Linked DNA regions of Adhaeribacter arboris. The protein of the gene in region 2 interacts with the protein of the main gene of each other region in a pairwise test. Links are inferred from orthologs where the notes say so. Each region holds a gene or a part of one and is shown on either strand. Other genes may lie near its edges.

Region 1 (3,673 bases), 700 kb from region 2 along the record:
CAAAGGTTTAATCCATTAGCGGTATTAAAACCTTTACAAATCATTAATGGCAGAATAATGGCATACTTCGTATTTTACTTAATTTTGCAACTAATTTAAAAACAGCTAATTCTTATTTAAGGCGTGAGTTTCGAGATAAAATTATCATTATTTGAGGGTCCTTTTGATTTACTGCTTTTTTTTATTGAGCGCGATGAACTGGATATTCATGATATTCCCATTTATAAAATCACGAATGATTTCATGGCCTACATTGCCCGGCTCGAAAAGTTAAATATGGATGTAGCCAGCGAATTTATTTTAACCGCCGCAACACTGATGCGTATTAAAGCTAAAATGTTACTACCCCGCCTGGAAAAAGATGAACAGGGTAACGACATAGATCCGCGTAAAGAATTGGTACAGCATTTACTCGAGTATAAGAAATATAAAGCTGTAATCGGGGATTTGGCCGTAATGGAAGAAAGGCGCTTGTTGCAGGAAGGCCGAGGAAATATTGAGGATGAATTACAACTGGTTGCTAAAAAAAGTAAACTCGATTATGAACTTCAGGATTTAAGTTTGTATAAACTCATGCGGGTTTTTGAGAAAGCCATTAACCGCTACGAGGAAGAACAAGATAGGCCCAAACACACGGTTTATACGTATCCGTATACCATTGAGCAGCAACGTGATTTTATTCAAACCAAATTACAGGCAGCCGGTTCTATTACTTTTACGGAACTTATAACGGCTTATCCGGATAAAATTGGAATTATTTTTAATTTCCTGGCTATTCTGGATATGCTGCAATTACAAGTAATAAGTGTAATTATTGACGAAGGCTTTAATAATTTCCGGATTAAAGCTTTTGAGGAATCTTTACAGGTAGCTTCTACTAATGGATCTGAATAGAAAAAAATTACTGGAAAACTTTTCGACGAAGCGAATCCTGATTCCGGTATTTATTGGATTAGTGGTGATTGGCTACATGTTTTACCGGAACAATGACCTCACCGATTTGCAAAATTTAAAAAATGCCAAACCTTTTTGGCTGGTTATGACCATATTAGTGCTGGTAGTGCGTGATGCGGGTTACATTTACCGTATCCGGCACATCACCGAAAAAGTACTTTCCTGGCGAAAGAGCCTGGATGTGATCATGCTTTGGGAGTTTGCTTCTTGCGTGCTGCCATCCGTTGCGGGTGGTTCTACTGTAGCAGCTTTTATTATTAATAAGGAAGGAATCCCGTTAGGTAAATCCCTGGCCTATGTAATGGTTACCGCCATGCTCGACAATCTGTTCTTTCTGTTAGCGGTACCCATTGTTTTGTTTGCCACGCAAAGCGATATTTTTCCGGATGTAGAGGCTCTGCCAGATTCCTTTAAAGCCGGATTAGAAATAGCTTTTATTATTAGTTACCTACTTATAGCTTTTTACGCTTTGCTAATGTGGTATGCCCTATTTCGTAATCCTAAAGCTGTAAAACGCTTATTTTTGCGGGTAACGGGCGTTGGATTTTTGAAAAAGTGGCGTCCCGCGGCATATATGCACGGCACCGAATTAGTATGGGCTTCCCGTCAGCTGAAAGGCCATTCGCTTAGTTATTGGGTCCGGGCCTGTTTATCTACTATCTTCGTCTGGACAGCCCGCTATTATGTTATTAATTGTCTTATTGCGGCATTCACAGATATTGGTTTTCAGGATCACATGCTTATATTTTCGCGTAACCTGATTTACAAAGTGGTGCTACTAGTAGCTGTTACACCGGGCGGGGCGGGTTTTGCTGAAATTGCCTTTCCCACTTTTTTCGGCAAATGGCTGGGTAGTTTTACGACTGTAATTGTGTTACTCTATCGTATGGTTACGTATTACCTTTATTTAATTTTAGGATCTGTTTTTTTGCCGCGTTGGGTAGCCAGGGTGTTTGGCACCCATGTTAAGCCGGAGTTAGAGCCTGAATTATCTACTAAATAAAGTTTCTAAATCGCGGATTAAACGGATTAGCAGATTATAATTTGGAATAGTAGTTATGATGGCAGAGGGTATATCTATTAACCAAAAAAAGGCTAACTGATTAAGTTAACCTTTTTATAAGAACAAGAAATCTTCTACACTCTTTGCTTCATTCTTTCGGATAACTAATCTGTGATGCAAAGTATAATCCGCATAATCTGCGAAATCCAATTAATCTGTGATTTAGAAACGTTCATCGACCGCAAAAAAGAAATCTCCCTCAATTTGGGCATTTTCATCCGAGTCAGAACCGTGTACCGCGTTGGCTTCCACGGATTTGGCAAACTTTTTCCGGATGGTTCCCTCCTCGGCCTGAGCCGGATTAGTAGCTCCAATTAACTTACGAAAATCAGCTACGGCGTTTTCTTTCTCTAAAATCATAGCGACAATCGGGCCCGAACTCATATAAGCCACTAAGTCTTTATAGAACGGACGGTCTTTGTGCACGGCGTAAAATTGACCCGCTCGCTCTAAAGTTAATCTGGTTTTTTTCAAAGACACAATCCGGAAACCATCCGCTTCGATCATTTGAGTAATAGCGCCAATGTGGTTGTCTTGCACCGCATCCGGCTTAATCATTGTAAATGTTTGGTTAGTAGCCATGTATATTTATTTTAGTCCACAGTCCATGGTCGATAGACCATAGATAATATATTTTAAAAAGTTAATAGCCGATAGACCATAGTCCACGGACCACAGTTTAGTTTATTGCTGAATTGCTGGATTGTTTTAAAACCTAATTATTTACAACCTTAAAACTTTTCAACCTTCCAACTTTTCAACCGCTTTGCAACCGGCAACCCAACAAGCCGGCGCAAAATTAACAGACTTCGGCAATATTATACTAATAATTACCTGGTTTAAACGTTATTTACCCAGTGTTTGGGGCTTGATAATTAATGTTTTGTTTTAAATTATTTTATACCGAATTTTGTGTCTTGCACCTAATTTTTAAAAAGGAGCTTTTAAGCTAAGAATGCAACAAATTACTGCTCTAAAGGAACTGCTTCAGGAACCAAAAGAGATTCTGATCACCACTCACCATAAACCTGATGCGGATGCACTAGGTTCTTCGCTGGGTTTAGCAGGTTACCTTAAAAAGAAAGGCCACGTCGTTACCGTAGTTACGCCCTCTGATTACCCGGATTTTCTTAACTGGATGAACGGTAATAACGAGGTAATTACGTACGATCCGGCCGTAAACGACGAACTTGTTCAAAAATTGATAAACCAGGCGAATGTTATTTTTTGTCTTGATTTTTCTTCATTGAGCCGCATTAACGAAATGGGACCCTATGTAAGGGAAGCCCCAGGCACCAAAGTACTCGTTGACCACCACCTGGAACCCGAAAATTTTGCTCAGATTTGCTTCTCTGATACTAATGCCGCGGCTACTGCCGAGCTGGTATTTGAGTTAATCCGCGATTTAGGGGACCAGTCTTTGATTGATGTTCATATTGGGGAATGTTTATACGCCGGTATTATGACGGATACGGGATCTTTCCGGCATCCGAGCACCTCGCGTAATGTGCACCTAATTATTGCCGAATTGTTGCACGTAGGGGTAAATACTTCCAATATTCACCGGCTTATTTACGATAGTCATACCGAGACGCGTTTGCGCTTTTTGGGCTACGTGCTCAAAGATAAGCTAACCGTACTCCGGGAATTTCGGAC
Region 2 (8,736 bases):
AAAAGTCATACCAAGTCATACAACTTTGATCAAAAATGGTATGACTAGTACTTGCCTCTGACAGTAGCGGCACTATCAGATGCAACTGTGGTTTTGTTTAAAATACCTATTATGGCTGTCATTCTTTTGATTAAAACAATCTAATTTCAAATATAATAAATAATATTGAATTAATTAAAGTAGTATTAGTAACGCATTTAATTATCACTCGGACAAAAACGGTATATGGTATTTAAGATCGGACTTTCTATTTCACTTTTATACTCGTTATTAGCTTTATGCCTTACTTCAAGTTCTTCTTTTAATTTTTCTAGTTCTTCTAGCTTTTGCAATACAAAGGCTTTATGTGCCTGTAATTTGGCATCTGTCCGCTTTTGACTGATAAAAAGGTATACATTCAGGACGGTAAGAGCAATAATAAGCCCTAGGATACTATACAGGCCAATAAAAGAGGTTTGTAAAACGGGCATATAAATTAATATAGGATTGAATTATAAAATTAATGATAAACTTGTATATGTCCAACATATATAATATAATTGCGTAATTATTATTTAAATGGCAGATAAGAAACCAGTACCTCAATTTGTAACGCCTTATAAATACGCTCAACTGTGCGGCGTGTCTTATACTGCTATTTACGGACGTATTGAGCGAGGTTTAATTGAACTTTCAGAAGAAACTAGTATGGATGGAACAGTAAAAAGATTAATTGACACTATTAAATTTCCACCTACAAAACTAAACGATTACCCAATCGAATATAAAGGAAGATCAAAGCCAAAAAACAATTAATATTTTTTAAGTGAAATGTTGTACATGTTAAACATTTCACATACATTTACAGTATAATAATTCAGAGAGGTGTAAAACCTTTTATTTTTTTCGAATATGTTATACATGTACAATATTTAAGTATATGAAAACTTACACTGCATCCTTCAAAACCTATAAACTAAACGGAGTTAAAAAGTATGAGACTAACATTTATCAGAATGGCAAAAAGGTATTTACTAACACTTTAGAGAGCCGGGAAAAGCAGTTACAGTTTACTTCCAATTGCATTAGAATCTTTAAAACGCGAACTATAAACACTTAATAAAATGAACGCTTACACCATCAGCTACAAGCATTACAAAGTAGACGGCCATAAACGGCTAGATGTGATAGTTTACCAGAACGGAACCTGGATAAACAAATTTTTAACAAAGGAGGCGGAGAAGAATAAAACTTATGCCGCTAACCTAGTCAACGCATTACGAAGGAAGGAGGCCCGAACATTCCCATTCTAACAGATTGCCTTATCCGACCTATAATCAATCCGAGCTATGAAAAAAGGAGCCTACTCGTAATAGGCTCCCTAAATTAAAAATTAACAAGAAACATTTAATTATTGGAAGTTATGCAAAACGAATGCCAAAACCAAGAACAACCGTTTGACCCTAGGGCTTTAATCAATTTTATTGTAAATGTGATTGAACCCGATACGGCCGCGAGAACATTAGACAAAGCTATGTTTTTTCTAATCAGTTATGTTATTACTGAAAATATAGTCAATCCCGATCAATTTGATTTGTACTGGAATTTACGCGAAATGCGAAACGCGATTTTAGTTGGTTCCAACAATATTAATCTGGATTAAGGCTATGGAAAATCAATTAAATAGTATTCGCGAAAAGTTAAAAACAGCGGCCGATACTGCTTTTAACCTTAATAAAATAAGTGAGGAAGAATTTCGCTTTTATGGTTATTTAATTAAAGATGATACCAAATCACAATTCACCTATGAAGAGGCATTAGAAAATTTGGAAAAAAAGCAATCTGGTTATCTGATAGACTTAGATGAAAACGATTGTGAGGATATAGAAATCCGATTTAAAAACACAACCTATTATAGTCAGCCTACAGAAGTTGTGTTTAATGCTACTTACATTCTGCAAGCTATTGCCGAATCTACGCCGGAAGAAGTTGCTCAAGCTCTTGACCAAAGCATGGTATTTATGATTGGTTATATGGAAAAAGCAGGTTGGACAATGAATGGCAACTTGATACGAATGTATAACAATTTAAGAGAGCTTAGAAACGGAATTATTTTCGGTTATACCAATGCGGTTTTAGGTATGGTTACACAATATAATCCCAAAGGCGATGGAAAATAAAGATAAAGAAATAGCACTTTTACAATCACAAGCCCGTGAAAAAGCAGTTAAGGAAGGCAACAATCCGGATATTTTATTTGCCATAAAGCCAGATGTAGTTTTCAATGCTCAAGCCTTGTTAGAGGTAGTGGCTTATGATGAACCGTACCTAATGGTACAAGCCCTGGATTCTTTCATCTTTGAATTTTTACAGGTATTGAGTGATGCCAGTTCGGATAACAGCCTGCATTCAGATGTATACCATCACATTTGGCGAATCAAGCGGTTACGGGATGCCATTTTACACGGCTTGCCGGATGGAATACCGTTAGGGGATGGTGATCATAAAGACAGTCAATTTACCATGTAAAAACCTTTAAAGTTAAAAAAATGTGTCAGGCAAAAAATAACTATATAATCCCTTCAATGCTACACTGCAATGTTAAGGCCATTATTGTGGAAGCTGTTTTTAAGAATTACAATGCTGTTCCTTTGTTACAAGAGATTTTAGAAGATTTTGACCGTCCTCAAGAGTTTGCAAAATGGTTGAAACACCTTCTAAAATCTGACAAGAATCTGCAAAAAAAGCTGCGTAAAAATGCTAAGAACTGCAAGGAAGATGAATATCAACAGCGACGGTTTTTTATAAAAAAGCTTGCCAAAGGAATTAAGGCAGGCATTCCCGTAAAAAGCGATGGAACTGATTAAAATTTCTCAATACAATAATATCCCGGTAGTAGATAGCCGGGATATTGCTTCCGAGTTAGGGATTAAGCACAAGAACTTACTCGAAACCATAGACAAGCATCTTTCTACCATTGAAAGTACTTTTGGAAGGGTGGCGTTTGAAACGGAACCCTTACCCACGGCCGGAGGTATCCAGAAAAGCGCCGTTGCTTATTTGACCGAAGATCAGGCTATTTTCATTGGTGCTCTTTCCCAGAATTTAGAGCAATTACCTCAACAATTTAATTGATTTTATACTAAGACGATTGTTCATGCAACTAATAGTCGAAATTAGGAGGGTATCACCTATCTAGATAAAGAAGAAGGCCGGTCAATGCGGTTTTACAAAGATAAAGCCACCAACCAACTGTACGTGAACTCCTACGACATGGCCCGAGTACTGGGCTATGAAAATGCACACGAGCTGCTTAGCTTTGATGATACTTTAGATCAAATCCTATTGCATCAGAAAGAACATCCGGAAGAACCCTTTTTTATGAGATAAGGGTTAGTTGTGTACAAATCGTGTGCAAGCATAAAAGCAAACAATTAAAAAGTATATATAATCAGCTGATAAACAGAGAATTATATCGCTTCAACTATTTTATCTATATGCGTTTGCAATAGGTCAGCTTTGATACCTATGTTTACTGTACCCAATCGATGGCCAAAGCCAATACCTAAACGTTGTTCATTATACCACTGGTCACCAAAACGGGATAAATCAACGCCAATAGAACCTAGCTTTTTAGTTGGCAATACAGCTTGTAAACCCACGGTTGTAAAAGCGGTTACATTAAACCGGTTCTCCGCGAAGATTCCAATTTCCACCTTTTTTAAAGAAGCAATTCCTGCTACGTTATTGCGGCTAGACCAAACATCGGATAAAGTAACTGCTGCACCTGCTAAGCCAGCTGCCCGGGCACCAATAGGAAAAGGTTCGTGGGCAGCGGAACCTTTTAGTGCAATAAGAAGAAAAATACAAAATAGTAACCGGGTAAAAACAACCATGCAGTAGTATTAAAATTTTAATTTATAGCGCTATTAACTAGCCGCCTTAATCTTTTAAAAGGATTTATTCAACTTATAACACTTTCAACAATTATTCTTTTTAGTTTTTCTGAACAGTACTCCTGTAATACCGGAAAGAATTTATAGATCGTCGGCGCACGTAACTACTTTATTTTTAGTTAATATAGAACTACCTTGTAGTTCAGAACGCATGAAAATACTGCAATACTTATTACTAGGTTTCGTTTGGGTTTACCAAAAGATACTTTCCCCTCTCAAACCACCAAGTTGTCGTTTTACCCCAACCTGTTCCGAATATGCCGCGCAAGCCCTTCGCAAACATGGCCCCATCCAAGGTGCTAAACTGGCTGTTAAACGATTAGCAAAATGCCATCCTTGGGGCAGCAGTGGGTATGATCCTGTTCCTTAAGCCAACAGATATTAATTCAATTTTAAATAATTAACCAAAACGGCTACATACCTTCGATCTATTATAGTTAACAATATCTGCGTAACAAGCCCTACCAGGTAAGAAGTTTAGCTTACTGCTTAAGGTGTCGGCTTTTATTTGCATTAAAGAATAAGATACAATTTGGCAACTTAAAAATTTCATATTTCATCTTAAGCTTGCTCAGCAAAATTTTAAATTCTTGAGTGGAGTAAATAGGTGAGAATATTACTTGAGGTAGATATGGCTAAGTAGTAGTAATTACGATAGTATAGAACTACAAGTAACCTGAAGTAAAATCTTAAACTTATTAGTGAAATTGGTAAACCTTGGAAGGAGTTGTAATAAACTGTAACGAAATATCTTTCTCGTCCACATCGGAAATTAGCAGTACCGGTTCTTCCTCCAGCGATAATCCTACGGTAACTGTATCCGGACGGCACTCAGCCAAAAAACGATCGTAATAACCTTTTCCGTAACCTACCCGATGCCCTTTTTCATCAAAGGCCAGTAATGGAACCAGTACCAGATCCAAGTCTTGCGGGGTAACTGGCTCAGCACCATTTGGCTCCGGAATACCCCATTGATTGAGTAACAGCTTGGTTTCGGAAGAGAGTAAATAATGGGAAAGGGTTTGCGTGTCCGTAACCGGCACCGCAAGAGTTATCCTTGGGAAATCAGCCCGCAAGCGCTCGATAATAAACCAGGTATTTACCTCATTCTTAGAAGCAATGGGTAAAAAACTGTGGATTATTTTAAAGTTATTAATTGAAAAAAAACTAAAAAACTGCCGGCAAATTTCCTGACTACGAATGGTTACTTCTTCCGGCGTATACTCCTGGCGCTTTTGCAGCATTTTCCGGCGAAGCGTAGTTTTGAGCATTATTCTTCTTCCAGAATAGTAAATTTAGCGGCAAATGGCTCGAACGCCTCGTACAAATCGCGGATAAATTCTGAATTATTCGTTTGATAGGTTAATAAATTTTCGACGCGTTCCTGCAAAGTGCCATTCGGAAATAATTTATCTCTTAAAGAAGTAAGTTGGTTGTAAATAGTTTCGTACTTAGTATCGTTAGCCTTTACAATTTTTTTCTCCAGTACCATTAAAGAATTGTGCGTTTTTTGCGCTTCGGCAGCTACTGTTCTCGATAAAGTAGGATCAATGGTCGCCACAAGCTTTTCAATTCCCGCAAAAACGGCTTCCACTTGTTTTCTTTCTTCTTCCAGGTTGAGTTCTTTTTCTTGGTAAGTAGCGGTTACCTGTTTTTTTAAGGCTGGTAAATCCTGGAATAAATCCGTGGCTTGCAAATTTAATTTATGCATCCGGGTAGCCTGATTTTTTGCAATGTACAAACCCGAATTGCGTAGCATTATAACAGGAAAAGGAACTTTAAAAAACTGGAATACTTCTTTTAATTGGAACCAATAAGCCACTTCGGCTCCACCCCCAATATAACAAAGATTAGGTAAAAGTATTTCTTCGTAAAGTGGCCGCAGGATAACATTGGGGCTAAACTTTTCGGGTTGCGTTTCTGCTAAATGCAGAATTTCTTCCTGACTAAAGGACAAATCGGTATTTAAAACCTGATAACGACCCTCTTTTAGCACCAAACGTTCGCGTAAGCCATTATCCAAGTAAAATAAATTAATCTCGCGAGGAGTTACTTGGGTTTTATAACCGGCCGCCGCTAATTTCTCGGTAGTAGCATTGACTAGCTTAAAAGTAGTTTGCTCAAGCAACTCGTTTTTTACTACGGGTTGCAGTGCTTTTTTTAAGGCGGGAGCATCGCCATCAATGCTAATTAAACCAAATTCACCAAATAATTCGTGCGCCAGAAAACGGGTAGCCGCCGATAGCGTACCAAATTCTGTATAAGCTTTCTCAAACAAGGGATAACTTTCCGGTAAAGATTTAATTAAAGAAGAAATGGAATCTGTTTTAAACCGGCCTACTGCCCCTTTTTGATCGGTTTCCCAGGTGTAGGTTTTACCAAATAAGGTAAAATGATTAATCTCCGCAAAATCATGGTCTTCGGTTGCCATCCAATATACCGGCACGAAGTTATAATCGGGGTATTGCTGTTGTAATTGCTGCGCCGTTTTAATAGCCGTAATTATCTTGTAAATAAAATACAGCGGACCAGTAAAAATACTTAATTGATGCCCGGTAGTAATAGTAAAAGTATTAGGCTGTTTTAACAAATCCAGGTTTTTACGCACGCCGGCCTGCACTTCAGGTAGTAAAGCATATTGCCTTTCCAGTTCCTCGCAAAGTAAAGTTCGTTGTTCGGGAGTAAATTGTTTTTCAGAAATTTGTAACTGAAAATTTTCTAAAGTAGGGAAACGATGATAAAAAGAAGCTAAATTGTTTTTTTGCTGTAGATAATCGGTTACTAAGGGCGAAAACGCATGAGTAGCACTGTAATCTATTTGCGAAATTTTCATTCGAAAGCATTTTTGGTGGCCGGCTAGTGCCGTATCGCAAAGTAACATGTTATTTTATTAGTTTGACAGGGATTTTAACGGAAAACGTTTTTTACGCTTCAGCAAGTAAATTTTATTTTATGGAGAGTAACAACAATGTACCGAAATAGTTTAAACCGAATACAAATGTTCATGCGGAAAGAGCCAAGCTAAAAAAGAAATGTTCCTGAAAGTAGTGGATGATAAAATCCTAATTACTTTCAAGAACATTCCCAGCTACTTCTCAGAAACGCTGCTTCTAATCGGTATTTATAAAAATTTAATGTTCCAGAAGCCTTAAACTAGATACTCCGGCCGAAAAAAGGTAAATTTAGCTAACTACTTCCCCGTATAAATCAAAATCGGTACTGCTGGTAATTTTTACGTTGGCAAATTCTCCCGTTCTTATATAGTGGTTAGTAGCCGGAACCAGTACCTCGTTATCTACTTCCGGTGAGTCGTATTGAGTACGACCAACGTAATAACCGCTTTCCTTTCGATCAAATAATACTTTATAAGTCTGGCCTAGGCGCGCTTCGTTCAGCTCTAAAGAAATACCTTGCTGTAATTCCATAATAGCATCGGCCCGCTCTTGTTTTACTTCATCCGGCACCGTATCGCCAAGGGTGTGTGAATGCGTGTTTTCCTCGTGCGAATACGTAAATATACCCAAACGATCGAAGCGGGTTCTTTCCACAAAATCGTAAAGCTCTTCGAAATCTTGTTGCGTTTCGCCAGGATGACCAGCAATCAAAGTAGTGCGCAAAGCAATATTTGGCACCCGCTCCCGAATAGTTTCTACCAGTTCAATAGTACGGCGTTTACTTATTCCGCGACGCATGGTTTTAAGCATATTATCGGAAATGTGCTGCAGCGGCATATCCAGGTATTTACAGATATTCGCGCGCTCGGCCATTACGTCCAAAGCTTCCATCGGGAACTGCGAGGGATAAGCGTACTGCAACCGAATCCAATCGATACCGGGTACATCGGATAAGTGCCGTAACAAATCCGGCAACTTCCGCTCGCCGTACTGCTGCAATCCGTAGTAGGTTAAATCCTGCGCAATCAAGATCAATTCTTTTGTGCCCATTTCGGCTAAACGATTCGCTTCTTTCACCAAATCTTCTATTGGGCGGTCTACGTGTTTGCCCCGCATTAACGGAATAGCACAGAAAGAACAGGGGCGATTGCAGCCTTCGGCGATTTTAAAGTAAGCGTAATGTTTGGGTGTGGTCAGAAGGCGTTCGCCAACTAATTCGTGCTTATAATCGGCATTTAAAGTTTTAAGCAATTGCGGCATTTCCAAAGTACCGAAATACGCATCTACCTGCGGGATTTCTGCTTCCAGAGAATCTTTGTAGCGCTGCGACAAGCACCCGGTTACGTATAATTTGTCAATGTTGCCGGCTTCTTTCTCGTCGGCGTATTGCAGAATAGTATCAATGGATTCCTGCTTGGCATTGTCGATAAAACCGCAGGTATTTATGATTATAATATTGGCATCGTTTTTTCCGGATTCGTGGGTAACCGCAAAATTGTTACTGCGCAATTGCCCCATTAAAACTTCCGAATCAACCAGATTCTTAGAACAACCTAAGGTGATAACGTTTACCTTATCTTTTTTTAACGTTCTTACTTTCACTTATTAATTATGAGGTAATATGTATTCAAATCGAAAACCTTCTTTTGGATAGAATGGTTCGTTTCGAAATGGCTGGCAAAGTTACAATTGTTTAGTGAATTAAATAAATCCAAAACGTTTTTGATATAGTAGTAGAACCTGATAACGAATAGCTGATACAAAAATTAAAACCGGTAGCTAAGAATTTACTTCTGCTACTTTTTGTTAATGGTTAATCCTGGCCAGTCATCCGTGCGGAACGGAGAGGCCGGTAAATCGGCTTTATTGTATAAATTAGCCTCATCCGGATTGTCAGCCCAGGCATA

What was found. Proteins that work in one complex are often made in the same cells at the same time.
Region 1: the proteins of AHMF7605_RS22420 (region 2) and AHMF7605_RS25210 interact in binary tests that used the Escherichia coli proteins (3 or more experiments, as listed by UniProt). The link is inferred for Adhaeribacter arboris from one-to-one orthologs.

Annotation. Positions count from the first base shown.
Region 1 is NZ_PYFT01000001.1:6,212,392-6,216,064, reverse strand. What follows is about bases 890-3,570. They hold AHMF7605_RS25210 (nucleoside-diphosphate kinase), read right to left. Parts: upstream 2,600-3,570; coding sequence 2,180-2,599; downstream 890-2,179. Other genes in these bases: AHMF7605_RS25205 (DHH family phosphoesterase), read left to right, coding at 2,973-3,570; AHMF7605_RS25215 (lysylphosphatidylglycerol synthase transmembrane domain-containing protein), read left to right, coding at 890-1,957; AHMF7605_RS25220 (segregation and condensation protein A), read left to right, coding at 890-894. In the rest of the region: more of AHMF7605_RS25220, read left to right, coding at 124-889; more of AHMF7605_RS25215, read left to right, coding at 881-889; more of AHMF7605_RS25205, read left to right, coding at 3,571-3,673. UniProt on the Escherichia coli protein: Major role in the synthesis of nucleoside triphosphates other than ATP. The ATP gamma phosphate is transferred to the NDP beta phosphate via a ping-pong mechanism, using a phosphorylated active-site intermediate.
Region 2 is NZ_PYFT01000001.1:5,514,590-5,523,325, reverse strand. The notes cover bases 3,421-6,419. They hold AHMF7605_RS22420 (5-formyltetrahydrofolate cyclo-ligase), read right to left. Parts: upstream 5,207-6,419; coding sequence 4,634-5,206; downstream 3,421-4,633. Other genes in these bases: bshC (bacillithiol biosynthesis cysteine-adding enzyme BshC), read right to left, coding at 5,206-6,419; yidD (membrane protein insertion efficiency factor YidD), read left to right, coding at 4,087-4,305; AHMF7605_RS22430 (hypothetical protein), read right to left, coding at 3,450-3,875. Outside these bases: AHMF7605_RS22475 (hypothetical protein), read right to left, coding at 198-470; AHMF7605_RS22470 (hypothetical protein), read left to right, coding at 559-795; AHMF7605_RS22460 (hypothetical protein), read left to right, coding at 1,104-1,292; AHMF7605_RS22455 (hypothetical protein), read left to right, coding at 1,403-1,642; AHMF7605_RS22450 (hypothetical protein), read left to right, coding at 1,647-2,159; AHMF7605_RS22445 (hypothetical protein), read left to right, coding at 2,149-2,508; AHMF7605_RS22440 (hypothetical protein), read left to right, coding at 2,529-2,846; AHMF7605_RS22435 (Rha family transcriptional regulator), read left to right, coding at 2,833-3,114; AHMF7605_RS29895 (hypothetical protein), read left to right, coding at 3,199-3,369; more of bshC, read right to left, coding at 6,420-6,768; 30S ribosomal protein S12 methylthiotransferase RimO, read right to left, coding at 7,118-8,431; AHMF7605_RS22405 (sialate O-acetylesterase), read right to left, coding at 8,626-8,736. UniProt on the Escherichia coli protein: Involved in the removal of 5-formyltetrahydrofolate.